Regions from separate parts of the Mesorhizobium sp. G2-6-1 genome, predicted to be linked through region 2. Evidence: predicted binding sites of a transcription regulator. Region 2 holds the regulator's gene; each other region holds the start of a gene.
What was found. The regulator PhoB, encoded in region 2, activates phosphate uptake and scavenging genes when phosphate is short. The targets are predictions, from matches to a motif close to TGTCATNNANCTGTCAT.
Positions count from the first base shown of each region.

Region 1: the regulator PhoB is predicted to act here: its motif matches at 2,167-2,183, upstream of olsB (l-ornithine N(alpha)-acyltransferase).
Region 3: the regulator PhoB is predicted to act here: its motif matches at 9,183-9,199, upstream of AC0L7S_RS09000 (YdcH family protein).

Region 1 is NZ_CM147896.1:2,341,444-2,351,545, reverse strand. It holds gene AC0L7S_RS11315 (ATP-binding protein) at 1-2,027, shown strand, start outside; gene olsB (l-ornithine N(alpha)-acyltransferase) at 2,286-3,122, shown strand; partial or broken gene AC0L7S_RS11305 (trimeric intracellular cation channel family protein) at 3,290-3,923, opposite strand; gene grpE (nucleotide exchange factor GrpE) at 4,016-4,651, opposite strand; gene AC0L7S_RS11295 (hypothetical protein) at 4,889-5,089, shown strand; gene AC0L7S_RS11290 (fatty acid desaturase) at 5,130-6,164, shown strand; gene AC0L7S_RS11285 (DUF934 domain-containing protein) at 6,177-6,713, opposite strand; gene AC0L7S_RS11280 (phosphoadenylyl-sulfate reductase) at 6,726-7,490, opposite strand; gene AC0L7S_RS11275 (nitrite/sulfite reductase) at 7,584-9,134, opposite strand; gene AC0L7S_RS11270 (DUF2849 domain-containing protein) at 9,197-9,496, opposite strand; partial or broken gene cysG (siroheme synthase CysG) at 9,493-10,102, opposite strand, start outside.
Region 2 is NZ_CM147896.1:1,987,926-1,998,027, reverse strand. It holds partial or broken gene AC0L7S_RS09655 (sugar ABC transporter permease) at 2-1,317, opposite strand; gene xylF (D-xylose ABC transporter substrate-binding protein) at 1,687-2,727, opposite strand; gene AC0L7S_RS09645 (ROK family protein) at 2,978-4,237, shown strand; gene phoB (phosphate regulon transcriptional regulator PhoB) at 4,216-4,905, opposite strand; gene phoU (phosphate signaling complex protein PhoU) at 4,931-5,638, opposite strand; gene pstB (phosphate ABC transporter ATP-binding protein PstB) at 5,679-6,482, opposite strand; gene pstA (phosphate ABC transporter permease PstA) at 6,492-7,331, opposite strand; gene pstC (phosphate ABC transporter permease subunit PstC) at 7,335-8,312, opposite strand; gene pstS (phosphate ABC transporter substrate-binding protein PstS) at 8,391-9,449, opposite strand; gene AC0L7S_RS09610 (PAS domain-containing hybrid sensor histidine kinase/response regulator) at 9,697-10,102, opposite strand, start outside.
Region 3 is NZ_CM147896.1:1,861,364-1,871,465, forward strand. It holds gene AC0L7S_RS08960 (MarR family winged helix-turn-helix transcriptional regulator) at 1-237, shown strand, start outside; gene AC0L7S_RS08965 (bifunctional salicylyl-CoA 5-hydroxylase/oxidoreductase) at 658-2,985, shown strand; gene AC0L7S_RS08970 (SDR family NAD(P)-dependent oxidoreductase) at 2,982-3,764, shown strand; gene AC0L7S_RS08975 (enoyl-CoA hydratase family protein) at 3,769-4,611, shown strand; gene AC0L7S_RS08980 (acyl-CoA dehydrogenase family protein) at 4,615-5,811, shown strand; gene AC0L7S_RS08985 (RidA family protein) at 5,887-6,324, shown strand; partial or broken gene AC0L7S_RS08990 (lytic transglycosylase domain-containing protein) at 6,368-7,218, opposite strand; gene ispG (flavodoxin-dependent (E)-4-hydroxy-3-methylbut-2-enyl-diphosphate synthase) at 7,223-8,479, opposite strand; gene AC0L7S_RS09000 (YdcH family protein) at 8,652-9,113, opposite strand; partial or broken gene AC0L7S_RS09005 (YdcH family protein) at 9,364-9,565, shown strand; gene AC0L7S_RS09010 (M48 family metalloprotease) at 9,782-10,102, opposite strand, start outside.

The sequences.
Region 1 (10,102 bases), 350 kb from region 2:
AGCGCACTGACCGCTTGGCCGCCGCCGACCTCGCCGAGAATTCCGTGCAAAGCCGTGTGGAAATGGAAACACTGGCTGATCGTGTCTGGGAAATGCAGGAAAGCGACGAGCGCTTTCGCGGACTGATCGACGCATTGGGCGATCTTGTCGTTCATCGTGACCGTGAAGGTCGCATCGTCTACGCCAACAAGGTTTTTGCCGATCTGGTTGGCGTCGAACGCAACAAGCTGTCGGACATGAGCCTCGCCGAACTCGGCATTGATATCGGCATCGTGCCTGATGCGGCATTTTCCGACCATGAATGCCTGAGTTCCACAGACGTCGGTATTCGTACACCCGATGGTCAACGCTGGTTTTCATGGATCGAGCTTTCAGTTCGTGACGAAGAAAGTGGCTCTGTGTCTCACAAAGCCATTGCCCGCGACATCACGGCCCGCAAGAAAGCCGAGTCGTCGCTGATTACGGCGCGTGAACGCGCTGAATATGCCAGCCAGGCCAAATCGCGCTTCCTGGCAACCGTTAGCCATGAAATTCGCACGCCAATGAATGGCATCATGGGCATGGCCAAGCTTCTGGCCGACACTGATCTGTCGCCCGAGCAAAATACCTATGTCGGAGCCGTATCGACATCGGCAAGCGCACTCCTTGCCCTGATCGAGGATTTGCTGGATTACTCCAAAATCGAGGCTGGCCGCTTTGATCCGGAACCGCAACCGATGTCATTGCGCGAAATTGCCGACAACATTGTCGAACTTCTGGCCGCGCGAGCCTACGGCAAGGATATCGGCCTTGGCTGTCATGTCGAGCCAGATGTACCGCAAATCATCACCGCCGACCCCGGTCGGGTCCGCCAGGTATTGCTGAACCTGATCGGCAACGCCATCAAGTTCACCGACACCGGCGGCGTGCTCCTGTCTATCGCGCGCGTTCGCACTGACACCACCGACCGCATCCGCTTCACCATAACCGATACCGGTCCGGGCATGCGTGAGATCGACCTGGATCGAATTTTCGAAGACTTTGAACAAGTTGACGGAACCTCCACAAGAAAGCACGGCGGCGCGGGTCTCGGCCTCGCCATTTCCAAACGTCTCGTGGCTGCAATGGGCGGCACCATTTCGGTAGCCAGCAAGGTCGGTGAAGGCGCGGAGTTCGTTTTCGAAATCCCCGCCACCGCAGCTTCGGAACCACCGCACAATCGCAACGACATGCTTGCTGAGCGACAGGTCGTGATCGTTTCCAAGAATACCATTGAGGCCGAGGCGATTGCCCGCACTGTCCGCGCTTATGGCGGCACGGCAAAAGTGGCCGCGACAACGGCCAAGGCGGCCACTTTCGCGGCCGACTGCAATTTGCTTCTGGTTGATGCGGCTATGGAAGAAAGCGACGGGCGGGTCTTGAAACGGTTGCGCCAGACAGGCTTTGCCAGATGCGAAGCCGCAACCTTGATTGCCCCGACAGATCGTGGCCTGTTGGGCGAGTATCGCGCCAATGGCTACGCTACATTCCTGGCAAGACCGGTTCGCGGCGAAACGCTATTGCGCGTCATGTTGGTCGGTCAGACCAAGACGCCAGCTCAAGTAAAACCCGCGAAGCGCGGAGCCGGACCGCAACAACACGCATCGGCTCACCGCAAACCGAGCCTTTCGGTGCTGATCGCCGAGGACAACGAGATCAACGCCATGCTTGCTCGTGCAACATTGTTGAAAGCGGGCCATCGCGTCGAGCTTGTCAGTAACGGTAAAGAAGCTGTCGATGCCCTGATAAGCATCGGCCACAGGAACCGGTATGATGTCGTACTCATGGACCTGCACATGCCTGTGATGGATGGCATGGACGCCATTGTCCTTATCCGCCGGCATGAGGAAGAACAGGGCCTACCGCCAATTCCGATCATGGTGCTTTCCGCTGACAGTCAGGAAAAGACCCGCCATGCCGTACTTGCGCATGGTGCCTCAGGCTTCGTCACCAAGCCGCTGGACCCGCAGACACTCGTCCATGCGATCCAGGAACAGGTCGCGGCTTGAGCCAGACCCGCCCGCTTTCTTCAATCGAACACTGTCTGCGCGGTGTGAACTGTGGAGAAGCCAGCTAAATTCCCCTGCAATCTCTCGAAGCGCCACTTTTCGCAACGAGACATTTGCCCAGAACGCAGTATCACGCTACTGTCACAATCCTGTTGCACCACCATCGTATTCCCGCGCCAAGAGGGATGGCTCGAAGGAGAATCACTCGTGCAGTCAGCGATACCGCAAGGCGAACCTCATCCGAAGGGCGGCGCAGCCGTGGTTTCGGCAACAAAGGCAAACCACGAGACGTTGAACTCACCGCTTGGACGCATTGGCAATCTCGAAGTGCGCCTCGCTCGCAACGAGGCAGAAATTTCTGCGGCGCAGGAAGTTCGCTACCGGGTTTTCTATGAAGAGCTTGGCGCTCGCAAAGGTCGCTTGCAAGAGCTGGACCGTCGCGATGCCGACCGATTTGATCCGCTATGCGATCATCTTCTGGTGGTTGATACCAGCTTGACCGCCCCTGAACACCGCCGCATCGTTGGTACATACCGCCTTCTCAGGCAGGAAACGGCAACAACGGCAGGCGGCTTCTATTCCGAGGACGAATTCGAGTTGAGGCGCCTGATCGCGCGCCATCCGGGCCAGCGCTTTCTCGAACTGGGCCGTTCCTGCGTTTTGCCGGAATATCGCTCCAAGCGTACCATTGAAGTGCTTTGGCAAGGCATCTGGACTTATATCAACCATCACAAGATTGACGTGATGACGGGCTGCGCCTCATTTCACGGTATTGTCCCTGCCCTGCACGCAGAAGCGCTGACATATCTCGCCCATCATTGCCGCACGAGTTCGGCATGGGACATACGCGCCGTTGCCGCACGTTATTGCTCAATGGAACTGATGCCGATCGAGGCGGTCAACGTCAAGTCAGCCATCGCCGCAATGCCACCCTTGGTGAAGGGTTATCTGCGCGTCGGCGCGCGCATCGGCGACGGCTGCGTCATCGACCACGATTTTTCGACCGTGGATGTCTTTGTGGTCATGCCCGTCAGCGAAATCGGCACTCGCTACATCAATTATTATGGTGGCGAAGGCCAGAGCTTCGCGGCTTAGCAGGACAGAGGGGGGTGAAGGAACTCAAACCAATATGCAACTGTAAACTTAGTGCATGTCGCCGAAAAGTGTGGCGCGGTTTTCCGCCACGATTGCGTAAAAACAAACAGTTGGCGCCGATCAGTGATTCTATCAAGAACTGAAACGCTCTAGCCGTACACAACCGCTCAGGGGATGTCCTCCGGGCGGCGGCCCGGTCTGCCGCGGTAAGCCGGTATGGACCATCCGAATTTCAATGCACCGCCGCGCACGACAAGAGCTGTTGCAAACCCGCTCATCTCTGCCGCGATAGCTGGCAGGCCGGCAAGGTCGGCTATTGTAAAAACACTGGCACCTGCAAGTGCTGCGGTGACGTAGATTTCGCGGCGCAGCAACACCGATGGCTCGCCTGACAAGAGATCGCGCAAAATTCCACCGAAGCAGGCCGTCAGCATCCCGGTGATGATCGCCACCACCGGCGAGCCGGTGACAGACAGGCCCTTGGCTGCCCCGAAGACCGCGAAAGCGGCAAGCCCCACGGCATCCAGCCACAAAAGGAGTTTATAGCGGGATCTCGACCCGGTGTGCGGTAAAAAAGACAAGCACCGCAACGGCTGCGCCAATCAGCACATAGGCGCTGCTACCCACCCAGAACACGGGAACACCAAGGATCAGGTCTCGAAAAGTGCCGCCGCCGATGCCCGTCACACTTGCAAGAAACAGAAAGCCGATAATGTCGAGTTGCTTGCGCGACGCCGCCAATGCACCGGTTGCTGCAAATACTGCAACGCCGGCATAATCAAAAAGTGTGATCGCATTCATGAACGGATGGTGAGGCAGCACAAACCAAATGGCAACAACGCGACGAAAGCGGCCCCGAAATCAGGAAGCCGCACTTCGTTTTCACAAACGCGCTATGCGTCTTTTTCGGCCTGCTCATTGACAGGTCCAGGCTCGACGGAAGCATCAGTCGGTGCCTGCTTGGTCCCACCCTTGGATACGCCAACCATGGCCGGGCGTAGCACCCGATCACCGATGGAATAGCCCGGCTGGACAACCTGAACAACCAGATTGGCCGGGACGTCCGGATTGGGAACCTCGAACATGGCTTGATGGAAATTCGGATCGAATTTCTCGCCTTCCGGTGCCAATTTCTTGACGCCATGTCTTTCAAGCGTCGAAATCATGCTGCGCGCAGTAATGTCGACACCTTCAATCAACGCCTTGAAGCCAGCATCGCCCGATTCCTTCGCTTCGGCTGGAATCGCATCCAGAGCCCGCTGCAGATTGTCCGCAACTGAAAGCATGTCACGGGCGAAATTGGCAACTGCATAGGAGCGCGCATCATGCACATCGCGAACGGTGCGACGGCGAAGATTTTCCATATCAGCCGCCACGCGCAAGGCACGGTCCTTGAGTTCCTCGTTTTCCTTCAAGAGTCGCACGAGGGCTTCATAGTCGTCTTCAACGCCACCTTCCGCGCGCTCGGGCGCGGCTTCAGCCAACTCTATTTCCTCGGGCACATGTTCGTCTTTGGGCAAATCGCTCATTGCATGGTCCATCAATTGCAAGGTTTGGAAGTTGCGCTCGATATCGAGGTTCGCAAGCAAAAAATCAAGGGGGCGAATACAATAGCCGTGTCGTTAACCTCCCTTCCCTCAGTCTTCAAATCATTCGTTCTTAATTCAAATTTTACCCTAAACGCCACTTTGCCTTGCGTTCTTGGCGCAATACAGGAACCATTCCGCGATTATGGGAGTTTCGAAACCGGATAAGGATTTGAGACAATGCCCCGAACAGTCGGCCAACAGCACGACAATTTTGCCAATGACATCAAGCGCCAGATGAGCAGTCAGGCAACGCGGCGTGTCCTGCGCACCCTGCCCGTGTTCGAAGTCACCACTGATTTGCCTGCCCATCTCAAGGAACTGCTTGACCGTTTAAGCGACCCACAAGATGGTTGTGGAAATACCACGCGGCGCATTTAAAGCACGTTGTGACGACTTGCGGGCGCGCAAAGTCCCGCTTATGCTTTCTGATGAACATGATTTCCCCGAAGTTGCTGCAAGCAGCAAGCGCGCATGGCTGAAAATTCTCGCTCGCTACAAGAAGCCGAACAGGCGGCGTAGCGCGACCGAACTGGCGATCACACTTATCCCTTTCGCAACACTTTGGGCGTTGACGTGGGCTGCCTATGCCTATGGCTTCTGGTGGGGTCTCATTCTCATTATCCCCACAGCCGGCTTTCTCGTGCGCATGTTCATGATCCAGCATGATTGTGGCCATGGCTCATTCTTTGCCAATCGCCACGCCGACGACTGGACAGGCCGGGCATTGGGCGTACTCACCCTTACCCCTTATTATTGCTGGCGGCGCGCCCATGCGGTCCACCACGCCAGCGCCGGCAATCTCGACGAGCGCGGCATGGGTGATATCAAAACGCTGACTGTCGCCGAATACCAGGGCTTGTCGTGGCGTCGGCGCATCGCATACCGCCTCTACCGCCATCCCCTGGTGATGTTCGGCATTGGCCCCGCATGGCTGTTCCTGTTCGAACAAAGATTGCCAGTGGGCATGATGCGTGATGGCCTGGCACCCTGGGTTTCATCGATGGCCACCAATATCGCAATTCTACTCGCTTCGGGCATCCTCATCTGGTTCATCGGCTTTGGCGCGTTTCTGGTTGTTCATATCCCGATCGTCGTTCTCGCCGGTTCGATCGGCATCTGGCTGTTTTATGTCCAGCATCAATTCGAAGAGACGGCATGGGAAAGGGAGCCGGAGTGGGAATTTCAGTATGCAGCGCTGCATGGCTCTTCCTATTACGACCTGCCAGCCGTGCTGAACTGGTTCACCGGCAATATCGGCATCCATCATGTCCACCACCTGTCAGCCAAGGTGCCGCATTACAGGTTGCCGGAGGTCTTGCGCGATCATCCGGAACTTCGCGATATCGGCCGCATCACGCTTCTCGGCAGCCTGCGCTGCGTCAAGCTGGCCCTGTGGGACGAAAACCACAGGAAACTCGTGACTTTCCGTGAAGCGCGGTTGGCCGCTGCCTGACAAACCAGATCGTCAACCGGCTGAAACACGCCTCCATGCGTATTGCGGCGCTTTACCCGCTGGCTTCGCAGAAGGCTGATAATGAAGCGGCAAGCCGCCTGTATCGCCAATTTTCAGCCGTTTCAAAAGCGTAGGATTGGAAATTTCAAATTCGTCAAAGCCAACCCGCAGCATATGTGGCAATTGATCGACCAACACCTGTCCGACCGCGCGTAACGCCCCTTCGAACCCATGACGGCTTCGCAACAACTCAGCCTTTGAGTAGCTGCGCCCATCGGTGAAAGCTGGAAATGCCAACGCCACCAGCGATACCGCATCAAGCAGATCAACAATCGCGTCCAGTTGATCTCCCGGTTGCAACACGACACCCAGCCTTTCCTTGGCCAAGAGACGTTCCTGCGGATCGAGATCGAGGAACGTCTGCAACGGCACGATAACGCGCCCGTTGCCAGCTAGAGATGAAGCTCCTTCGGCGTATGCCCATTCGTCTTCACGAAAACCTTGTGGTGTCCAAAGCTGGTTTTCACTTCTTTGCAACTGTTCAGACATTGGCTATCCTACTTACAATGATGCGTCGGTAAGCGATCTTTCAAGGCCGGACAGATGGATACCGCATTCGGTCTTGGCATGTCCCGCCCAACGCCCGCTGCGCGCGTCCTGTCCCTGCTCGACAGGCTTGGTGCAAGGCAAACATCCAATCGAAAGATAGCCGTAGGCGACCAGCGGGTTTTTTCGCAACGCATGATCGCGCATGTAATTTGCCTGATCGCTTGTCGTCCAGTTTGCCAACGGGTTGATGCGAATTTGCGAACCAATCGCCTCGAAAACCGGAAGTTTTTCGCGTGTCTTTGCCTGAAAGCGCTTGCGCCCGGTAAACCAGGCGCGAAACGGCGTAACGCCGCGCGCCATCGGCTCCACTTTTCGCACCTCGCAACACGCATCCACATCGGTCTCATGCAATCGGCCTGCCGGGTCGATGCGCTCCAACGCGGTTGCGTCAGGTGTCACGACGCGGATATCGGTCAGCCCGAAATCTGCAGCCAAAGCATCGCGATAGGACAGAGTTTCGTCGAAATGTTTACCCGTTTCGAGAAAAACAACCGGCAATTTGCGGTCAATTCTCGAAATCAGGTGCAAAAGAACCGCAGAATCGGCGCCAAAAGAAGAAACTGTCGCGATTTTTCCGGCAAATAATTCCGTTATGGCTTTCTCGATGATCTCTGACGCAGCCAGATGACCGTAGAGCGCATCCAACCCGGCGGCGACCGCTGCGGCATCGGCTTCATCAGTTGCGCCAACATCAAGCCGCCCTGGCTTCAACTCCATAGAGCACCTCCTTGAATGGTGCTTGCCCAACACGCCGATAAACATCAATGAATCGCTCGGACCGGTCGTTGCGAATGCTCAGATAGGTTTCGATCAATGTCTCGACCGCATCGACAATCTCATCGGGACCGAAGCCGCGCCCGATGATTTCACCAACGCTGGTATTCTCGTCGGCAGAGCCACCCAAGGTGATCTGGTAGAGTTCGGCCCCTTCTTCTCAACTCCGAGAATGCCGATATGGCCGACATGGTGATGACCGCAGGCATTGATGCAGCCCGATATTTTGAGCTTCAATTCGCCAATGTCGCGCTGCCGCTCCAGCGATGCGAAGCGTTGGGCAATCTGCTGTGCTACTGGAATTGAACGGGCATTGGCCAGCGTGCAATAGTCGAGCCCTGGGCACGCGATGATATCGCTGACAAGACCGGCATTGGGCGTCGCCAGATCAATCTCTGCCAACCCATCGAATACGGCTTTCAAATCGGCACGCGCCACATGCGGCAAGACGAGATTTTGCTCATGCGTCACCCGCACTTCGTCATAGCCATACCGTTCCGCAAGATCGGCAACCGCTTCCATCTGGCTGTCGCTCATGTCACCCGGCGTCTCGCCAATGCTTTTCAGTGAGATCGTAACCGCCGCATAGTCGGGATGGCGATGAGTGGTGACATTCTGGTCAAGCCATTCGCCGAACGCACGGGAATCGAGCCGGGCAAGCCGCACTATCTCGTCGCCTTCGGAGCGATCCGCCAAAGCCGGCGGTGCGAAATAAGAGCGGATGGCACTGACATCCTGATCCGGCAGTTTGAGTTCACTTTCCCTCAGCGCCTGCCACTCGGTCTCGATCCATCCCGCCAGTTCTTCTGTTCCCGTCTCATGAACGAGGATCTTGATGCGCGCCTTGTACTTGTTGTCGCGCCGACCATGCAGATTGTAAACGCGCAGGATCGCTGTGGTGTAGGACAACAGATGCTTTTGCGGCAGAAAATCGCGTATCTTCTTGGCAATCATCGGCGTACGGCCAAGCCCGCCTCCGACATAGACGGCAAAGCCGAGTTCGCCCTTTTCATTCTTCTTCAGATGCAGCCCAATGTCATGCGTCTTGATCGCCGCCCGGTCACGCTCGGCACCGGTCACCGCGATCTTGAATTTGCGTGGCAAATAGGAAAACTCGGGGTGTACGGACGACCATTGGCGCAGAATTTCCGCATAGGGACGCGGATCGGCAACCTCATCGGCGGCCGCGCCAGCGAAATGATCGGCGGTCACATTGCGAATGCAATTGCCTGATGTCTGGATGGCATGCATTTCGACGCTGGCAAGGTCGTCAAGGATTGCGGGCACGTCCGAAAGTGCCGGCCAGTGAAACTGGATGTTCTGGCGCGTGGTGAAGTGGCCATAACCCTTGTCATATTTGCGCGCGATATGGGCAAGCATGCGCAACTGGCGCGGATGCAGCGTTCCATAAGGAATGGCGATACGCAGCATATAGGCATGAAGTTGCAGATAGACGCCGTTCATCAGCCTGAGCGGACGAAATTGCTCTTCCGTAATCTCCCCGGCAAGCCGGCGTTCGACCTGATCGCCAAACTGCGCGACACGGGCCTTCACGAACTCATGGTCAAATTCATCATAGCGGTACATCGGCTTGTCTCCGGACGACATCCATGTGCCGCCTGTGTTGGGCGTTTCGCCCGCTCCTGTTTCTATGCTGCTTGTTGAAGGCGGGCCTGCTTGCCAAGGTCGTTGCGAATGGTCGGCCCCGCTGCCCGGATACGTTCACGCAAGCGCACCGGATGAATGACGCCATCAATCAATTCGACGTCGATCAGGCTCACGTCGATGACGACATTGTCGGCGAGTGCGGCATTGCCGATAGCTTCAAGCGTTTCCTGATCGCACTTTTCCTGGGCAACCAAAGCCTTGCCGATCGTCTCGACCCACCGGCCTTCGGCATACCAGACGACCTCACCGTCGCTTAACCGATTTGCGGTCAACAACTTCATGCTTCCACCCTCTCGATCAATTGATGTGATTTGACGTTCCTGCCAACAGCCAATGCTTCGGAATCCTCGAAATTGGCACCCGCCACCGCATCGCCAATAATGGTCATCACCGGACCGGTAATATCCGAGCGGTTTTGAAGCGAGGGAAGATCGGCAAGAGTTCCGTGGAATTTGCGGCGGCTGTGCAGGCTTGCGTTCTCGACCACGCCAACGGCGGTATCAGACGATAATCCCGCTTCGATGAGGCGACCCGCAACTTCCGCCGCAACGGAGCGCCCCATATAGACCGCAACGGTTGCGCCCGAAATGGCCAATCGCGCCCAGTCGGGCAGTGAACGGCCTTTCAAATCATGGCCCGTGGTAAAAACCATTGATGAGCTGACACCGCGCAACGTCAGCGGAAGTTCAAAGTCCGCAGCAGCAGCAAACGCCGCCGTTACTCCCGGAACGACTTCATAAGAGACCCCGGCATCGCGCAATGCTGCCATCTCCTCGCCGGCGCGTCCAAACACCAGGGGATCGCCGCTTTTCAGCCGCACGACGCGCTTGCCTTCGCGACCAAGACGGACCAGCAAATCATTGATCTGTGCCTGCGTCTTGGAATGG
Region 2 (10,102 bases):
TCTAGACGCGCTTGCGGTAAACGGTATCGAGCCAGACGGCGATGACAAGAACTGTGCCAACGACGATGCTTTGCAGCGGTGAATCGACACCCAGCAATACCATCCCCGATTGAAGCGATTGCATCAAAAGCGCGCCAAGCATGGCGCCGATGATCGTGCCCGCGCCTCCGGCCAGCGAAGTGCCGCCAATAACCGCCGCAGCGATGACCAGCAACTCGTCGAGTGTGCCAAGTGCATTTGTCGACGCGTTAAGGCGTGCCGAGGAGATTGCCGCGCTAATGGCAACAAGCGCCCCCATGATCATGAAGACCTTCGTCGTGACCCAGCGGGTATTGATACCAGCGAGATTGGCCGCTTCCGGGTTGCCGCCGATGGCAAATACATAGCGCCCGAACCGCGTGCGATTGGTGACGAATGTCATGACGATGCCGACAGCGACGGCCATCAGAACGGGAATTGCGATGCCGTGCGATATGAACAATCCTCCCTCGGGAATTGTGATGCCGTTCGCCTGAGCATATCTTTTGACGATGCCAATCGGCCAGGGATAGGCATTTGCAACCCAAACCGCACCAAGCACCAGCGCGCAGCCAACAGCGCCAAGCAGTGTTTCAGCCCAGACCGGTCGCAATGGAAAACCGAAACGCTTGCGTTGCACACGCCCATTGAGAAGCATGAGCACAATGGCGGCGCAGCCAACAATGCCGATGACCCAACTCCATGTTGCGCCAATCGACCCTTTCGGACCGCCGCCCATAAGCTGGAAAGTGGCATCGAGAGGAGCGATCGTCTGGCCGCTTGCGACCCACCATGCAGCACCGCGCCAGACAAGCAGCCCCCCAGCGTGACGATAAATGACGGCACTTCCAGATAGGCAATGATGTAGCCCTGGAACGCGCCGATGATCACGCCAAGCGCGATCCCGCACAACAATGCGATGATCCATATCCACGGATCGCCAAGCTGAAAGCCCACCACGCGGATCAATATCTGTGCCTGCATGATGCCCATAACCATAGCGACCACGCCCTCAAGCGAGCCAACCGATAGATCGATATTGCGCATGACGATCACCAGAACCATGCCCGTTGCCATGATCGCCACCGAGGAGGTTTGAACGGAGAGATTCCACAGGTTTCGCGGCGTCAGGAAAAGGCCGCCAGACAGGACATGGAGAAGAACCCAGATGAGGATCAGTGCCGCGATCATGCCCAACATGCGGGTATCGACTTCAGTCGCCTTGAGAAAGCGTGCGATGGGGCCAAGCTCTGTCTCACGCGCCTGATCGGCTGGTGTGTCGGATACCGTGTCGGTCATATTGCCCTCCCACCGGCTAACTGCCCGGCGCATGGCCTGCGGCATTCTTGAACAATTCCTGGAAAATTATGCAGCGGTTTTCCTGGAATCGCGCAGAACGAAACTTAATGCATGTCGCCCAAAAGTGTGCAGCGGTTTTGGGACAACGACATGCATAAAAACGAAAGCTAAAAGCACGCTGCACGAATCCTTTTAGACGCGGCGTACTTTAACGCGGCCAAGCGATTCAATCAAAAGCTGAATCGGCCCAATCGTACTGTCTTTCCATTCCTGCCGAAAGTGGCCAGTCCTGTAGGAAATAGAAAGCCGTTTGGAAAACGCCGCGGCTCCAGGAACCGCGGCGTCAATAAGCAGACGATCAAGACGTCCTCAGTCGCAAGCCGCCACTGTGCCTGCCGCAACGCCGGCGCAAGCTGCATCTTTCGATATCCAGCCCGCATCGATGACGACGTTGAGGTTGTCCTTGGTGATAGCCACCGGCTTGAGGAATACCGATTTGACGGTATTGCCACCCGGCGTGGTGAAATCCTGAACATTGGGAATGTCAGTCATTGCCTTGCCATCAGCAAGCTCGGCCGCAATTTCGGCAGCATTCTTGCCGAGTTCACGTGCATCTTTCCACACCGAAACCGTCTGTGTGCCCAGCGCGACCCGGTTGAGCGCCGCATGGTCGCCATCCTGGCCCGAAACCGGAACGGTTCCAGCAAGGCCCTGTGCCGTCAGCGCCGCAATGGCACCACCTGCCGTGCCATCGTTTGAGGCCACCACCGCATCGACCTTGTTGTCATTGGCGGTGAGGAACTGTTCCATGTTTTTCTGCGCGTTGGCCGGCAGCCAGCCGTCGGTATATGCCTCGCCGACATTCTTGATCTTGCCGGAATCGATAGCATCCTTCAGCACTTCCATCTGCCCGGAGAACAGGAAGTCGGCATTTGGATCGGCACCTGAGCCCTTGATGAAGACATAATTGCCCTCAGGCTTCACCTTGAACACTTCACGCGCCTGCATACGCCCGACTTCCTTGTTGTCGAAGGTCAGGTAGAAAACATTACTGTTCTCGATCAAGCGGTCATAGCCAACAACCGGAATGCCCTCATCGAGCGCCTTTTGAACGGCTGGGCCGATTGCCGAGGCATCCTGCGCCAGAATGATAAGCGAATTGGCACCCTGACTGATCAGGCTTTCCACATCAGTCAACTGCTTGGCCGCCGACGACTGAGCATCAGCGGAGATATAGGTGTCGCCAACGGCCTCGATTGCGGCCTTCATGGCGGCTTCATCGGTCTTCCAGCGCTCTTCCTGGAAGTTTGACCAGGAAACGCCGATGATCTTGTCTTTCGCCTGGGCGACCGACACGAGCGTCAGCGACAAGGCGGCACCCGCCAGAATGGCGGCCGTGAATTTCCTCATGATTTCCTCCCTACGCCGTGCGGGCGCAACTGATCTGACCCGAGGGTCGGCACAAAGGCTTTTTTCGAGCCTCGAAAAAAGTGTGCCGCAACACCGGGCACCTGTCAACCGGGATTTATTTTTGGAAATCGATTTATTTCGAGTTTCGACATAAATAGTGACAGCCTTGTCGGCTTCTGCCAATATCCACCGCATATGCCGTCCGTATCTGACAGTCCACCGTCTGCGGCGGCGGGGAGGACTGCAACCCATGACGGTAGGAATTCGCCACGACGATCTGCGCCGGCGTAACAGGGCGATGGTGATCTCGGCTGTCCGCCGCAGCGGCCAGACATCGAGAACCGAGGTCGCGGCAACCACCGGTCTCAGCCATTCGACAATCTCGGCCATTGCGGCGAGCCTGATCAACGAGGGAATTCTTGCCGAAGGCCGCCAGGGCTCACAAACGCTGAAGCGCGGTCGTCCGCAGGTTGCCCTCACACTTGAACCACGCGCGGCGATGGTCGCCAGCATTGTCTTGTCGTTGAACTACCTGTCAGCCACCATCATCGACTACGCGGGTGAAACCGTATGCGAGGAGCAGCAGCGACTGGACACGCGCGCCATGCCGCGAGAAGAGCTGATAGAGGCGTGCATCTCGATCTTGCGCCAACGACTGGCCGATCCCAGGCTTGGCGGATGTCAGGTGATGCGCATTGCGCTCGCCATACAAGGCATAACCGATGCGCCATCGCGGTCGATGTTGTGGTCGCCCATCACCCATCACACGGACATTGCCTTTGCCAACATTCTGGAAAAGGAATTTTCGATCCCCGTTACCGTCGAAAACGACTGCAACATGATGGCGGTGGCGCTACGCTGGCGAAAGCCGGATCGCTACCGCGACGATCTCATCGCCATCCTGCTTTCTCATGGCATCGGCATGGGGCTGGTGCTGAAAGGTGCGCTGTTCACCGGCACGCATTCGTCAGGCGGGGAATTTGGCCACATGATCCACAAGCCCGACGGCGCGCTGTGCCGCTGTGGCCGCCGCGGCTGCATCGAGGCCTATGCCGGCAACTACGCCATCTGGCGAAATGCCCACATGCTCAGTGAAAATGACGATCCGATCGACAATATCAGCGACGCCGACATGCTGGCACTTGCCACCGCCGCACGGCTCAAAGACGGACCGGAGCGTGAAGCTTATCGCAAGGCCGGTGAAGCACTGGGCATTGGCCTGGGAAGCCTGTTTGCGTTGATCGACCCTGCACCTGTTTCCATGGTGGGCGCCAGCGCTGCCGCATTCGATCTGATCGAACCCGCCCTGCGTGATGCGATTGCCAAGACCGCCGGTGGCCATCACTCCACGTCCATCTCGTTCGACATCGAAGCAGATGAGCGGTCGCTGATCCGTGAAGGTTGCGCGGTGCGCGCCCTCACTTTTATCGATCACGAGATTTTCGCAGGCGGCGTTCAAGCGCAGCCGGAGGCAACGTCACCTCAGCTTCACTCTTCCCTGATCGCGTAACCGGCGCCGCGAATGGTGCGGATGACGTCAGCCGTCTGGCCATTATTGACAGCCTTGCGCAAGCGCCCGACATGGACATCGACGGTGCGCTCGTCGATATAGATGGTTTCGCCCCATACATTGTCGAGCAACTGGCTGCGCGAAAAAACACGCCCCGGATGACGCATCATGAATTCCAGCAAGCGGAACTCGGTCGGCCCCAGGCTGATCTCGCTCTTCTTGCGGTAAACCCTGTGCGATTCCCGGTCGAGCACGATATCGCCAACCTGGAGCACACTGGATAAAACCTCAGGCTTGGCGCGCCTGAGCAGCGCCTTCACCCGCGCCATGAATTCCGGCGTCGAGAACGGCTTGACCAGATAGTCGTCGGCACCGGTCGACAGGCCGCGAACACGGTCGCTTTCTTCGCCACGTGCCGTCAGCATGATAATTGGCAAACGTTGCGTCTCGGGTCGCATACGCAAACGCCGGCACAGTTCGATGCCCGAAATGGCAGGAACCATCCAGTCGAGCACCAAAAGATCGGGCACATTTTCCTGAAGTCTGAGATCGGCTTCATCGCCGCGTGTCACGACCTCGACGTGATAGCCTTCCGATTCCAGATTGTAGCGGAGCAAAACGCCAAGCGGCTCCTCGTCTTCTACCACCATGATGCGCGGTGCAATCATTTGCGCTGGTTTCCTGTCTCGCTTGTCACGCAGCCGGAACGGACATTGCCGTCTCATCGAGCTTTGGACGGTTGGACGGCAATTGTTCACCCGTCAGTACATAATAGGCGTTTTCGGCGATGTTGGTGACATGATCGCCAATACGCTCAAGGTTCTTGGCGCAAAACAGAAGATGCGTGCAAGCCGTGATATTGCGCGGGTCTTCCATCATATAGGTGAGCAATTCACGAAAGGCCGATGTATATTTGACGTCGATACGTTCGTCGTCGTCACGCAATTTTGCCAGCCCCGGCGCGTTCAACCTGCCATATTCCTCGATCACGCCCTGCACCTGTTCAAGCACCAGATCAGCCATAGAATTGATCGAAAAAGCCAATTCGCGCGGCGTGACACCCTGGCCAACAGCACTGACGCGCTTGGCGATGTTCTTGGCCAGGTCCCCGATACGTTCAAAATCGCCCGCCATGCGGATGGCACCGACCACCGCCCGCAAATCCTGCGCCATCGGCTGGCGCCTGGCAATCAGCGCGATGGCGCGATCGTCAAGTTCACGCTGGCGCGTATCCATGATCGCGTCGTCCGAAACGATCCGCTGCGCCAGTGCGTTATCCGAGTTGAGCAGTGCGCGGGTCGCGCCACCCACCATTGAACCGGCCAGAGTACCCATCTCGCCAATAAGCTGGCCGACCCGATTGAGTTCTTCGTCAAAAGACGCAACCGTATGTTCACCCATGATCTATCCTTGCATCCCAACGTTTTTCACAGGAACCGGATCAGCCGAAACGTCCGGTGATATAGTCCTGCGTGCGCTTCTCCCGCGGTGACGTGAAGATTGTCTCGGTCTGGTCGAATTCAATCAACTCGCCCAGATACATGAAGGCTGTCTGACGAGACACGCGCGCCGCCTGCTGCATGTTGTGGGTGACGATGACAATCGTGTAGTCGGCCTGCAACTCGTCGATCAGTTCCTCGATCTTCGCTGTCGATAGCGGGTCAAGCGCCGAGGCCGGTTCGTCGAGCAGGATAACCTCAGGTTTGACCGCAACGGTCCGGGCAATGCACAGCCTCTGCTGCTGGCCACCCGACAGGCTCAACCCGCTGTCGTTGAGCTTGTCTTTGACCTCACTCCAGAGGGCAGCGCGTTTCAACGCCTGTTCGACGCGCCCGTCGAGTTCCGATTTACTGAGCGTTTCATATAACCGAATGCCGAAGGCGATGTTTTCATAGATCGACATCGGAAATGGTGTCGGCTTCTGGAACACCATGCCGATCTTCGTGCGCAGAAAATTGAGATCCTGCGAGCGGTCAAGAATGTTTTGACCGTCGAGCAGAATTTTTCCTTCGGCGCGCTGTTTTGGATAAAGTTCGTAGATGCGGTTGAAAACGCGCAACAGCGTCGACTTTCCGCAACCCGACGGCCCGATAAAAGCCGTGACGCTACGCGCCGGCAAGGACAGCGTAATGTCCTTCAACGCTCTGTTTTCACCATAATAGAAGTTGAGGTTGTCGACCTCGATCTTCATTTTGTCAGCGACCGGTTCGGCCACGTTTTTTTCCAGCGACAACATCTGTGTCATCTGTCCTCTCTAGGTCCTGCGTCCGGTTAGGGTTCGGGCAAAGATACTCAAAGCCAAAACCGTCAGCGTAATGATAAGTGCGCCTGTCCACGCCAGTTGCTGCCATTCCTCGTAAGGGCTGAGGGCGAACTGGAAGATGGTAACAGGCAGACTGGCCATCGGCGCGTTTATGTTGCTGCTCCAGAACTGATTGTTCAAAGCAGTAAACAGTAGCGGTGCCGTTTCGCCCGAGATGCGCGCAACCGCCAGCAGGATGCCTGTCACAATGCCCGACATCGCGGCACGATAGCCAACGGAACGGATGACGATCCAGCGAGGAGCACCAATCGCCGTTCCAGCTTCACGCAGTGCATTGGGCACCAGCAACAGCATGTCCTCGGTGGTGCGCACGACAACCGGAATGACCAGAATGGCAAGCGCAACCGATCCCGCCAGAGCCGAAAAATGCCCCATCGGCCTGACGACAAGTTCGTAGACGAACAGGCCGATAATGATCGATGGCGCGGAAAGCAGGATATCGTTGATGAAACGCACGATCACCGTGAGCCGTGAAAATCGCCCGTATTCAGCCATATATGTACCTGCAAGCACACCAATCGGCGTGCCGACAATCATGGCCAACACCGTCATCACCAGACTGCCGGCAATGGCGTTCAACAGGCCGCCTGCATCGCCCGGCGGCGGCGTCATTTCAGTAAACACCGAAAGTGACAGACCGGCTGCACCTTTGAAAATCAGGGCACCCAGAACCAACGCCAGCAAGGCAAGCCCGATACCGGCAGCCACGACGCACAACATCATCATGACACCGTTTCTGGTCTTGCGTCTGCTTTGCAATGAAGAAGACATGGCTCAGCCTCCAGCCCGGCGTTCGATCCGCATCAGCATGTAGCGCGCCGCAGCCAGAATCGCGAAGGTGATGACGAACAGGATCAGGCCAAGCCCGATCAATGACGATGTGTAGAGGTCGCCATCAGCCTCGGTAAATTCATTGGCAATCGAGGCCGAGATTGTCGTGCCCGGAGCAAACAGCGATGCACTGATGCGATGCGCGTTACCAATGACAAAGGTCACCGCCATTGTTTCGCCGAGCGCGCGGCCAAGACCCAGCATCACACCTCCCATGATGCCCACCCGCGTATAAGGAATGACCACGCTGCGGACCACCTCCCATGTGGTGCAGCCAATACCATAGGCAGACTCTTTCAATACAGCCGGAACAGTGTCGAAAACATCCTTGGTGATGGAGGTGATAAAAGGCAGAACCATGATCGCGAGGATGAGCGCCGAGGTCAAAAGGCCGATGCCGTACGGTGGCCCCGCGAACAGGCTTGATAGCACCGGGACGTCCTTGAACAGCGCGATGACGAAGGGTTGTACGGTGGTCTGGAGAAAAGGCGCCAGTACAAACAGGCCCCATATGCCATAGATGATCGAGGGAATGCCGGCTAGAAGTTCGATTGCAATAGCGATCGGTCGACGCAGGGCGCGCGGGCACAACTCCGTCAGGAAAACAGCAACGCCAATACCGATGGGAACAGCGATCAGCATGGCAATGGCAGCCGTTACGATCGTCCCGTAGATTGGTGCCAGTGCACCAAACTTCTCGGTGACGGGGTTCCAGCTTTCGGTGGTGAGGAAGCCAGGCCCGAAGGTCGTAAGCGCTTCCCATGACCCGGCCAGAAGCGAGATCGCAACCCCACTAAGAATGAGAAGAACGAGTATCGCCGAAAAACGCGTGAGACCGTGAAAAATGGCGTCGGTAAACGCAAAACGACGAACGGTCGCGTCTCTTTGCCGAGCCAGATCCTCGCTAGCAACCAACGCCATGCCGGAAATTCCCTGATTGAAGCCGAATACGAATAAAAATCAATGCGGAGCCGGCACAACCGGCCCCGCATCCTGTTACTACATCGCCGAGAAAAGTGACTTGCCGTCAGCGCCGACAATGTCCTTGGTCCACATCTCTTCAATGCTTTTGACCACATTGTCAGGCATTGCCACATAGTCGAGCTCGTCGGCCATTGCATCGCCATTGGCATAAGACCAGGCAAAGAACTTGAGCGCTTCTGTCGAAGCAGCGGTATCTTCCGGCTTCTTGTATAGCAAAATCCAGGTCGCAGCCGTCATTGGCCACGATTCTGCACCCGGCTGGTTAGCAAGAATGACGCCGTAGCCTGGCTTGGAACTCCAGTCCGCATTGGCAGCAGCCGCAGAAAACGCCTCTGCAGTCGGCGCAACCTTCTTGCCGTCCTTGTTCATCATGTCCAGATGGGTCAGCTCGTTTTGCTTGGCATAGGCATATTCGACATAACCGATAGCCCCGCTCGTCTGGGCGACATTGTTGGCAACACCCTCGTTACCTTTGGCGCCGATGCCGACTGGCCACTGAAGTGCTGTGTTGACGCCGACTTCTTCCTTCCATTCAGCGCTGACGTCGCCGAGATAATAGCTGAAATTGAAAGTGGTACCCGATCCATCGGAGCGATGTACAACTGCAATGGCCTGCGAAGGAAGCTTGGCGTCCGGGTTGAGCTTCTTGATCGCCTCATCGTCCCAATCAGTGATGTTGCCAAGGAAGATGTCGGCCAGTGTCGTCCCGTCGAGAACCAGTTCGCCCGGCTTGATCCCCTCGATATTGACGACGGGAACGATACCGCCCATCACCATCGGGAACTGGGCAAGACCGATGGTTTCCAGATCCTCGCCCTTGAGCGGTGCGTCGGATGCACCGAAAGTGACGGTCTTGTTCTTGATCTGCTTGATGCCACCGCCGGAACCGATCGACTGGTAGTTGAGCCCATTGCCCGTCGCGGTTTTGTAGGCATCGGCCCATTTTGCGTAGATCGGATATGGGAAGGTTGCGCCCGCACCCGAAATATCTGCGGCGTAAACAGCGGAAAGAGAAAGGGTGGATGCTGCAGCGGTTGCGACCGCAAATGCTGCTGAGCGAATGAAATGTTGCATTGGCCTGCTCCTGTTCGCAAGATGGTCTCTTGGCGCTCTGTAATCAGCACCTGGAGAGGCCATAGCGCCCGTTTATAACAGTCGCATGACAGTTTCATGTCGATCCTGTTACCTTGAACACAAGTGTGGTGAGGACGGCATACCGCAGCCCTCTACATTGGCGAAATTCCGGAGAAAATGCGAAGCGGTTTCCTGTCCAGTATTCTGGAATTTTTGACGGCGACGCGAAATGATCCCGCGATGTGCTTTAGGCTATACCGTGTCGATCTGTGTCATTCTGGCTAAGCCAGCGCTCGACTTTCGCCATCAATGCCTTGGGGCTGATGGGTTTCGACAAATAATCGTCCATACCCGCTTCAAGACAGCGCTCGCGATCATCCTTCAACGCATGAGCAGTGACGCCGACAATGGGAACATGCGCTCCCTGCGCACTTTCCTGCTGGCGAATGATCCCCGTGGCCTCGATCCCATTCATTTCCGGCATCGAAACATCCATCAGGATCATGCGAGGTTTGAGTCTTGCAAAGGCGTCGATTGCCTTGCGGCCGTTATCAACCACCTGGAAACGATAGCCGCTTTCATGCAGGATCTGGGTAAAGACCAGCTGGTTTACCTCATTGTCTTCGACAACGAGAATATCCAGATCACAACCC
Region 3 (10,102 bases), 130 kb from region 2:
GAGCGTCTTGTGGAAGGCGGCTATGTCAGCCGAACCGCCTCGCCAAAAGACCGGCGGGTTCAAATCATCGCATTGACCCAGGCAGGGCGTAGCGCCTTTCGCAAGATGGCCGACCGTCACGGCGAATGGATTGGCGATCTGTTCAAGGACATGTCGAAACGCGACAACAGGGCATTGATTAAGGAGCTTGGCAAACTCAAGGGATCGATCCGGGCGGGGATGGCGCGCGATAGCTAGGGTCAGGACCCATTAATCTGGTTGGACTGGTATGAGCAAATTTGTTCGGATACGAGGAGAAAGCCCGCAGGAAACCACCCGGTTTTCAAGGGCTTGCGACGCTGTAGGCGGGCAAATTGGCCATATCCTTGCGAACAGTGAAACGGCTGCGACCTGCGTCGTCGAACCGCTCGACCGGGGGTGGACCCCGCTCTTCGCGCTTCTCCTTGCATCTCATTGCCGTTTCAGCCGCCATTTCAATCACATTAATGAGTCCTGACCCTAATGCATGTTGCCCAAAAATGTGAAGCGATTTTCGACCCATATCGACGAAAATAACTTTAAGCTTGAAGTTTTTTCGATTGAGCACATGCTGCAACTCGATCCGTGATCGTGTCTTGCATTTCGTCTGGATGCGAAGCGCCAAACAGGAGATGGGTAATGCGCATTGTCTGCATCGGAGGCGGGGCCGCAGGCCTGTATTTCGCGTTGCTGATGAAGTTGCAGCATCCCGCCCATGAGATCACTGTGGTTGAACGCAACCGGCCTTTCGACACCTTCGGTTGGGGTGTCGTATTCTCGGACGCAACCATGGAGTCCATGCAGCAATGGGACCCGCAGACGGCAACAGCCATCGAGGATGCGTTCAACCATTGGGACGACATCGAGCTGGTTTTCAAAGGTCGCAAGATCCGCACCACCGGGCACGGTTTCGTCGGTATCGGCCGCAAGAAGATGCTGAACATTCTGCAGGAACGCTGCATCGAACTTGGCGTTGAGCTGGTGTTTGAACATGAGGTTCAAAGTGACGAGGAATTTGCCGATGCAGACCTCATCATTGCGGCAGACGGTGTGAATTCAAGAATTCGGGCCAAATATGCTGACATCTTCAAGCCCGACATGCTGATGCGGCCCAACCGCTTTGTGTGGCTTGGCACGGACAAGCGCTTCGATGCCTTCACCTTCGATTTTCGCAAGACCGAGCATGGTTGGTTCCAGGCCCATATTTATCGTTTTGACGACAACACATCGACCTTCATCGTCGAAACCACCGAAGACGTCTACAAGGCCCACAAACTCGATGTCATGGATCAGGACCAGTCCATCGCTTTTTGCGAAAAGCTGTTTGCGGACACGCTCGATGGTCACAAACTCATGGGAAATTCGCGCCATATGCGCGGTTCGGCATGGCTGAATTTCGGTCGATTGGTCTGCGAGAAATGGAGCCATTTCAACGGTCGCAGCCATGTCGTCTTGATGGGCGATAGCGCTCATACCGCACATTTCGCCATCGGCTCCGGCACCAAACTCGCCCTCGACGATGCGATCGAGTTGACCAGACAGTTCGATATCGCCGGACATGATGCGGCCAACATTCCAGCAGTGCTTGAAGCTTACGTAGACATTCGTCGTGTCGATGTCGCCAGAATCCAGAATGCCGCACGCAACGCCATGGAATGGTTTGAGGTTGTCGGCACACGCTATGCCGATACGCTGGAGCCTGAACAGTTCATGTATTCTATGCTGACGCGCTCGCAGCGTATCAGCCATGAAAACCTGCGCTTGCGCGACAAGACCTGGCTGGAAGATTACGAGCGCTGGTTTGCTGCCCGCACTGGTGTTGCCCCGACGCCCGATGGCGCGGTGCCGCCACCCATGTTTACGCCGTTCACTGTGCGCAATCTGACGCTGCAAAACCGAATGGTCGTCTCGCCAATGGCCATGTATTCGGCAACGGACGGCATGCCCGACGACTTTCATCTGGTTCATCTTGGCGCGCGTGCCATGGGCGGTGCTGCATTGATCTTCCCCGAGATGACCTGCGTGACACCGGACGCCCGCATCACACCCGGTTGCCTCGGGCTGTGGAACGACGAGCAAGCCGCTGGGTTCAAACGGGTCGTCGATTTCGTGCATCACAAGACACCGGCAAAGATCGGCATCCAACTCGGCCATGCGGGGCGAAAAGGCTCTACGCGGGTTGCCTGGGAAGGAACCGATCAGCCATTGACTGAAGGCAATTGGCAGTTGATTTCAGCCTCCGCCATTCCATATCTGAAGAACTCCGACACACCGCGTGCCATGACGCGCGAGGACATGGACAGGGTCATCGCAGATTTCGTTTCGGCAACGCAACGAGCCGTAAAAATCGGCTTTGACATTCTCGAACTGCACGCCGCTCACGGCTATCTCCTGTCGAGTTTCCTGTCACCGTTGACCAATCTGCGCACCGACGAATATGGCGGCACGCATGAAAACAGAGCACGCTTTCCGCTTGAAGTCTTCCGGGCAGTCCGCGCCGTCTGGCCCGCAGAAAAGCCGATGTCGGTACGCCTGTCGACCAATGACTGGTTTGAAGGAGGCAACACGCCTGAAGACGCTGCGATCTTTTCACAAATGTTCAAGGACGCCGGCGCAGACATGATTGATTGCTCCTCCGGGCAAGTTGTGAAAGAGGAGCAGCCCGTCTATGGCCGACTTTTCCAGACACCGTTCGCCGACAAGATCCGCAACGAGGTCGATGTGCCAACCATAGCGGTCGGTGCGATCTCGGAAGCTGATCATGCCAATTCGGTGATTGCGGCAGGCCGGGCGGATCTTTGCGCTGTCGCGCGTCCGCATCTGGCCGATCCATCTTTTGTCATGCACGAGGCCGCAAAGATCGGCTATTCGGGGCTTGCCTGGCCAAAACAGTATTTTTCTGCGCGTGCCCAGTATGAAAACAATCTGGCGCGCGCCGCAGCGGCGGAAGCGGAAAAAGCACGATGAGTACGCCACGCCACGCCTTCATTACCGGTGCTGGTAGCGGCATAGGCCGCGCGATTGCCCTCGCGCTGGCTGCGAAGGGATATGTCGTCTCGCTCGCTGGACGTCGGGCCGATCCGCTCGAACGCGTCGCCAACGAAATCGCTTCCAACGGTGGTGCGGGCCTTGTCGTCAGCGGCTTCGATGTCACTGATCCGAAAACCATTGAGCGCGGCGCAACCGGCGCAATTGTCGAGAATGGCGATATCTCTGTCCTCGTCAATTGCGCCGGTCAGGCCCCGTCCGCGCCATTTGAAAAAACCGGCCTCGACATGTGGAACGAGGTTATCAGCATCAATCTGACCGGCGTGTTTCTGGTGATACAGGCACTGCTGCCATCGATCCGGCGCGCAGGCGATGGTGGGCGTATCATCAATGTCGCCAGCACGGCGGGGCTGACCGGTTATCCGTACGTCTCGGCCTATTGTGCGTCCAAGCATGGCGTTGTCGGCCTGACACGCGCGCTGGCGCTGGAACTGGCGCGAACCGGAATAACCGTGAATGCGGTCTGCCCGGGCTTTACCGATACGCCGCTTCTGGATGGGGCTGTCGAAACAATAATCGACAAGACTGGTCGCTCATCAGAAGAGGTGCGAAAAAACCTTGCGCGGTCCAACCCGCAAGGCAAACTTGTGACACCACAGGAAGTTGCCGATGCCGTGCTCTGGCTTGCCGGGGATGGGGCGACAGCGATCACCGGACAGGCTATTCCTGTCGCTGGCGGCGAAGTGATGGGAGGTTGAAACAATGACCAATGCCATGCAGGCCAAACGCCGCCCGTTCAAGGAACACAAGGCAGAGCACTTTCTTTTTGAAACGGATGATGACGGGCGTGTCGCCACGATCACGCTCAATCGGCCCGACAAGAAGAACCCGCTGACCTTCGAAAGCTATGAGGAACTGACCAATTTGTTCCGTTCGCTGGCGCGTGCCAGTGATGTGCGCGTGGTGGTAATGACGGGTGCTGACAACAATTTTTCATCTGGTGGCGATGTCTTCGACATCATCGAACCCTTGACCAAAATGCCGATGCCTGACCTGCTCGACTTCACCCGCATGACCGGCGATCTGGTCAGGCAAATTCGAACATGCCCGCAGCCTGTCATTGCAGCGGTTGACGGGATTTGCGCCGGTGCTGGCGCCATCATGGCAATGGCGGCGGATTACAGGCTTGCGACGCCGGAGACGAAAACCGCCTTTCTGTTTACTCGCGTCGGTCTGGCTGGGGCCGACATGGGCGCTTGCGGTATTCTTCCGCGCATCATCGGTCAGGGGCGTGCAGCCGAACTCCTGTTTACGGGCCGCACCATGTCCGCTTCCGAGGGGCACTCATGGGGTTTTTATAACGCCCTTCATGAGCGCGCGACCATTCTCGAAGAAGCGCGCAATTTTGCCCGCAATCTGACCAACGGCCCGTGGTTCGCCCATTCAATGACCAAGAAAATGCTCGATCAGGAATGGGCGATGGGCATCGACGAACTCATCGAATCCGAAGCGCAGGCGCAGGCAATCTGCATGGCAACGGGCGACTTCCGTCGCGCCTTTGAAGCGTTTGCCGCCAAGGCAAAGCCAGTGTTCAAGGGAAACTGAAGGATGGAAAGCAAGCACGTCGATGCGGCGCGCGGCCCGACCCGCGATCACCTTCAATGGCCGTTCTTCACTGATAAGCATCGCGTTCTGGCCGATGAACTGGACGCATTCATAGCCGGCAAAGGGCTGGGCAATATCGACCACCATGACGTCGACACCGCTTGCAAGGAATTGGTGAAACGGCTCGGTAATGCTGGATTTTTGCGCCATTGCATCCCGCAGGAATTCGGCGGCGCATCCGAAATTATCGACAGCCGTGCGCTCTGCGTCATGCGCGAGACACTCGCTTATGCCGACGGGTTGGCGGATTTTGCCTTCGCCATGCAAGGGCTTGGCACTGGCGCCATCAGCCTGTCCGGCTCGAACGAGATCAAACAGGCCGTTTTACCGAAAATCGGCAAAGGTGAACTGATTTCGGCTTTCGCCCTGACCGAAGCAGATGCAGGCTCCGACGTCGCGGGAATGAGCAGCACGGCGCGGCGCGACGGGGACGACTATGTCCTCAACGGCGAAAAAATCTTCATCTCAAATGGCGGCATTGCCGATGTTTACACGGTCTTTGCCCGGACAGGCGAAGCCCCCGGCACGCGTGGCATTTCGGCCTTCGTCGTTTTTGCCGATACGCCGGGCTTTTCGATTGCCGAACGCATCGAAACGATCGCCCCCCATCCGCTGGCGCGCATCCGTTTCGACGATTGCCGCATTCCGGTTTCACAGCTTCTTGGCGCTCCGGGCGAAGGATTCAAGATCGCCATGCGCACGCTTGACATTTTCCGTCCATCGGTTGCCTCTGCGGCACTGGGCTTTGCCCGCCGTGCGCTTGATGAAGCCCTCACTCATGCACGAAGCCGCCAGATGTTCGGCGCGACCCTGGCTGATCTGCCAACCGCACAAAGCACGCTTGGTGAAATGGCAACGGCCATCGATGCGGCATCGTTGCTGACCATTCGCACCGCGTGGCGACGCGACGTCCAAAAACTGCCAACAACGCGCGAGGCCGCAATGGCCAAGATGACGGCGACCGAGAACGCGCAATGGGTCATCGACCAGGCGTTGCAACTATTCGGCGGGCGCGGCGTACGCGTTGGCGAAATCACCGAGCGCCTTTATCGCGAAATCCGCGCTTTGCGTATCTATGAAGGCGCGACAGAAGTGCAAAAACTGATCATAGGGCGCGAACTGATGAAGAGTGGCGCGTAATAAATTGGATGCATATACGGCGATTGATCGAACGCACATCTTTTGCCCTGACATCTCGAACTGAATGGAGTTGACATGACTGCCACCGAACTGAACGAGCGTGTCCCGGCAAAAACACCGCATCGCATGCTTTTGCCAGAAGGCTGGACACGCCCCAAAGGCTACTCGAACGGCGTCGAAGCGCGCGGGCGCACCGTGTTTGTCGGTGGCCAGATCGGCTGGACCGGCCAGTGCGTATTCGAAACCCACGATCTGGCAGGGCAGGTACGCCAGACGTTGGAAAACATCATCGCCATTCTGCGTGAAGCAGGTGCCGGACCAGAGCACATCACATCGATGACATGGTACGTGCTGGACCGAAAAGCCTATTCAGCCGCGCTCAAGGGGATCGGCGCTGCATATCGAACAACGATGGGCCGCAACTTTCCGGCAATGGCGGTCGTTGAAGTATCGGGCCTGATTGAAGACGAGGCGCTGGTGGAAATTCAGGCCACCGCAGTCGTGCCGGATTAGGGCATGTTGCACAAAAGTGTGCAGCGGTTTCGGGTGACATGCTCTAGCGATTTCTAACAACCACGCATGCGCCGCCTGTTGCGCGCAATTTCCTGCAGATCGTGTCGGCATTGCTGCGGCTGTCAACGCCGATGCGGATTGCATAGATGCCGCGCCGGCCAATCGGTGTGCGTACGCGGCTTACCACGGGCTCATGGGCGGCCAGCAATGCCGGGAATCGGCGCTTTACGCGTTGCCATTGCCTGATAGCCACGCTTCGCCTGAAATTTCCAGCCACCTGAATGCCCCAGGGCTTGATGTTGACAGAGGCCATGGCGCGCGTCGCTGACATGATGACCGGCAGTTGACGACAGGCGGCGGCAAAGCTCTTTTTGCGTCGAGCGGGCGGACATTTCCGGTGTGGCTCGTGTCGGCGAAATTATCGGCGGGTTCGCCCATGATATCGAGAACGTAATCCTCGGTTTCGAGTGGCAGGAAACCACCTGAGGCCAGCCAGCGCGAGACACGGCTCTCACCTGCATTGTAGGCGGCAGCGGCCAGGCCGAGATTGCCAAACCCGGATTTCAGTTCTCCAAGATAGCGTGCCGATGCCGCTATGGCCTGTTCGATGTCGAAGGAATTGGCAAGGCCACGCATTTTGGCGGTGCCGGGCATGAACTGGGCTATGCCTTCCGCGCCAACGGGGCTCACGGCATTTGGGTCGAAGCGGCTTTCTTTCCAGAGCAGGCGCGCGAAATAATGTTCGGGCAATCCGTTGCGGCTTGCATGGAGTTCGATCAGGTCGCAAACCCGGCCGATCAATTGTTCCTTGCTGGGTTTGGGCGGGTCGCCATAGGCGTTTATATTCCACGTCAGGGCGGTGACGATGAGTGCTGACGCCACGCTTGCGCGCATCCGCCTATTCCGCTGCCTTGGCCCTGATGCCAAGCCCGAAACGCTGCTCGATATAGTCGGCGACCATCAGTTCGAAATCCGCCGCGATATTCGGTCCACGAAGCGTGGCCACTTTCTTGCCGTCAATGAAGATGGGCGCGGTTGGCATCTCGCCGGTACCGGGCAACGAAATGCCGATATCGGCATGCTTGGATTCTCCCGGACCATTGACGATGCAGCCCATGACCGCGATCTTGAGTTCTTCAACACCGGGATATTTCACGCGCCACTCCGGCATGTTCTTGCGGATGCCGTCCTGAATTGACTGGGCCAACTCCTGAAAGACCGTCGATGTGGTTCGGCCACAGCCTGGACAGGCGGCGACGATCGGCACAAATTGGCGAAACCCCATGGTTTGCAGCAATTCCTGCGAAACCTGAACTTCGCGCGTCCGGTCACCGCCGGGTTCTGGCGTCAGCGAAACACGAATGGTGTCACCAATGCCCTGTTGCAATAGTATGCCCATGGCTGCCGATGAGGCGACGATACCCTTCGAGCCCATGCCTGCTTCGGTCAGGCCAAGATGCAAAGCGTGGTTCGAGCGGGTGGCAAGTTCGGTATAAACGGCAATCAGATCCTGAACGCCGCTGACCTTTGCGGAAAGAATGATCTTGTCACGGGCAAGGCCGATTTCCTCGGCCAGTTCCGCCGACAATATGGCTGATTGCACAATAGCTTCGCGCGTTACCTCTTGCGCTGTCAGTGGTGAACCTTCGCCCTGGTTCTTGTCCATCAGGCGGGTCAGCAATTCCTGATCGAGCGATCCCCAATTGACACCGATGCGTACCGGCTTGTCGTTGCGGATCGCCATTTCGACAATCGCGGAAAACTGCTTGTCTCTCTTGTCCTTGAAGCCGACATTTCCAGGGTTGATCCGATATTTTGCCAGAGCCCGCGCACAGGCCGGATGATCGGCCAGAAGTTTATGGCCGATATAATGAAAATCGCCGACCAGCGGCGCCGTGACGCCCAGCCTTGCCAGCCGCTCATGAATATGAGGTACGGCTGCGGCGCTTTCGTCGCGATCGACGGTGATACGTACGATTTCCGAACCCGCCCGATGAAGAGCTGCGACCTGCGCAACGGTCCCGTCTATGTCGGCTGTGTCGGTGTTGGTCATTGACTGAACGACCACAGGCGCGCTGCCGCCGACGATCACGCCGCCAACGTTGACGCCAACCGACGAGCGGCGCTCGAATGGAGAGGAATAATATCCGGTCATGCCCGGTCGCCTCTGATCGTTCCGGGGGCATCACTTGGCCGCTTGCACTGGTCAGGATGCTCCAGTCGTTCAATATTACCCACGGTACTATCCACGGGGGCTGTCGAATTGAGAAAACACGCTTCGTATATCCGAGAGTTCGTGAATGAGGTGGAGGAGTATACCCAACTTGTCAATGCCGAGGGATGGCGCAAGGCAAGATTTGACGACGCCGGGACATCGGTAAATCGTGATCCGATGCCACAGATTTGTGCTTTCTATTGAGGTTCGGGTAAATTCTCGCCCGCTCGACGGCGGTGTCGCCGTCGAATGCCATACCCGCTGAGAAGCGAACCTGAACAGGCAAGAGCGTCGCGCGTTCAATCGAATTTGCGAGGGACGCTCCAGCATATTGACAAGCACCAGAATGATCCGAAAACGGTAATCGCTTTTCGGTCTGGTGCTTTGGGTCGCTGCTAATGTGTCGTCGGGTGGGACGATAGTTTTTAATCTCGTCCTTGATCGCCAGCTTGCGCCGCTTGAGGTCGGCTATTTCCAGATCGTCGATTGAGGGATGTAACAATTTATCATCGATTTCACGTTCGATATCGCCGTGCTTCTTCTGCAATTCGTCAAGATGGGACGCAAGAGACATGATTGGTTCTCCCTTTCATGGATTCCTCGATCGCAACCGCCATCGTGCGTCCACCGCAGGCACGCATCTGTGACGGTGCGATGGCAGTCTGCCACCAACTATCGTGGTTGTCGAATATGTAAGGGTAGCATTTCGCGACACTTTGAAATGTGATAAGGGAACTGCTCCGGGGGCGTTGCGCTGCCGGGTCCGCTTAACAGGGTTCCTGACCCAGGCGCCCATTTCGCGCCGGAGACCACAGACGGTAACGATGTCCGAACAGGATCAGGCTGATACCCGCCTTGAATTTGCACGCTTAAAGCAGGATCACGCGGATTTTGATGCTGCGATCAATGCAATGATCGCAATGGGCTGCGATCCACTGCAAATCCAACGCATGAAAAAAGAAGCTTGCCTTCAAGGACAAGCTCAGATCGCTGGAAGACAGTATCATTCCCGACATTATTGCATGAAGCCGGATCGGCAATCTTTCGGAAAGACTGTCAGTCAAGACGACGGCGGCACTTGTTGTCTGCCATGCGCTGAAATGCGTGTCATGTGGTCGCACCCCGTCAAGCAAGCGCACAAAGGACGCTCTTTCACTTTGATCGAGGATCGGATCGGGGACTGAGCATCGGGTCTGTTCGAAAACCGGATTCCGTTTTTCGGCCCGATGTTCTGGTGTGCTCTTATTGGTCGGTGACGATCTTTACCTTTTCGCCGACCGATACATTTGCCCCCGGTGCGAGTGCGTTCAGCACCCGAAAAAGATCGAGCTTGCGGTCAACGCCAACCATGGAAGCTGCAAGCGTGCCCATCGTCTGGCCGGCCTTCACCGTGACAATGCGGATGTGCAAGGGTTTCAATGCGGCTCGTTCTGCGGGGCTCAGTATCCTGAAGCTGCCACTGACGGCGCGCGCGATTGTCTCAAGCGAATTGCTGGCGGCAGGTGCGGCCGTCAACAGTCGATATATCTGACCGCCTGCGCGAATGACGGTGATGTCAAAACG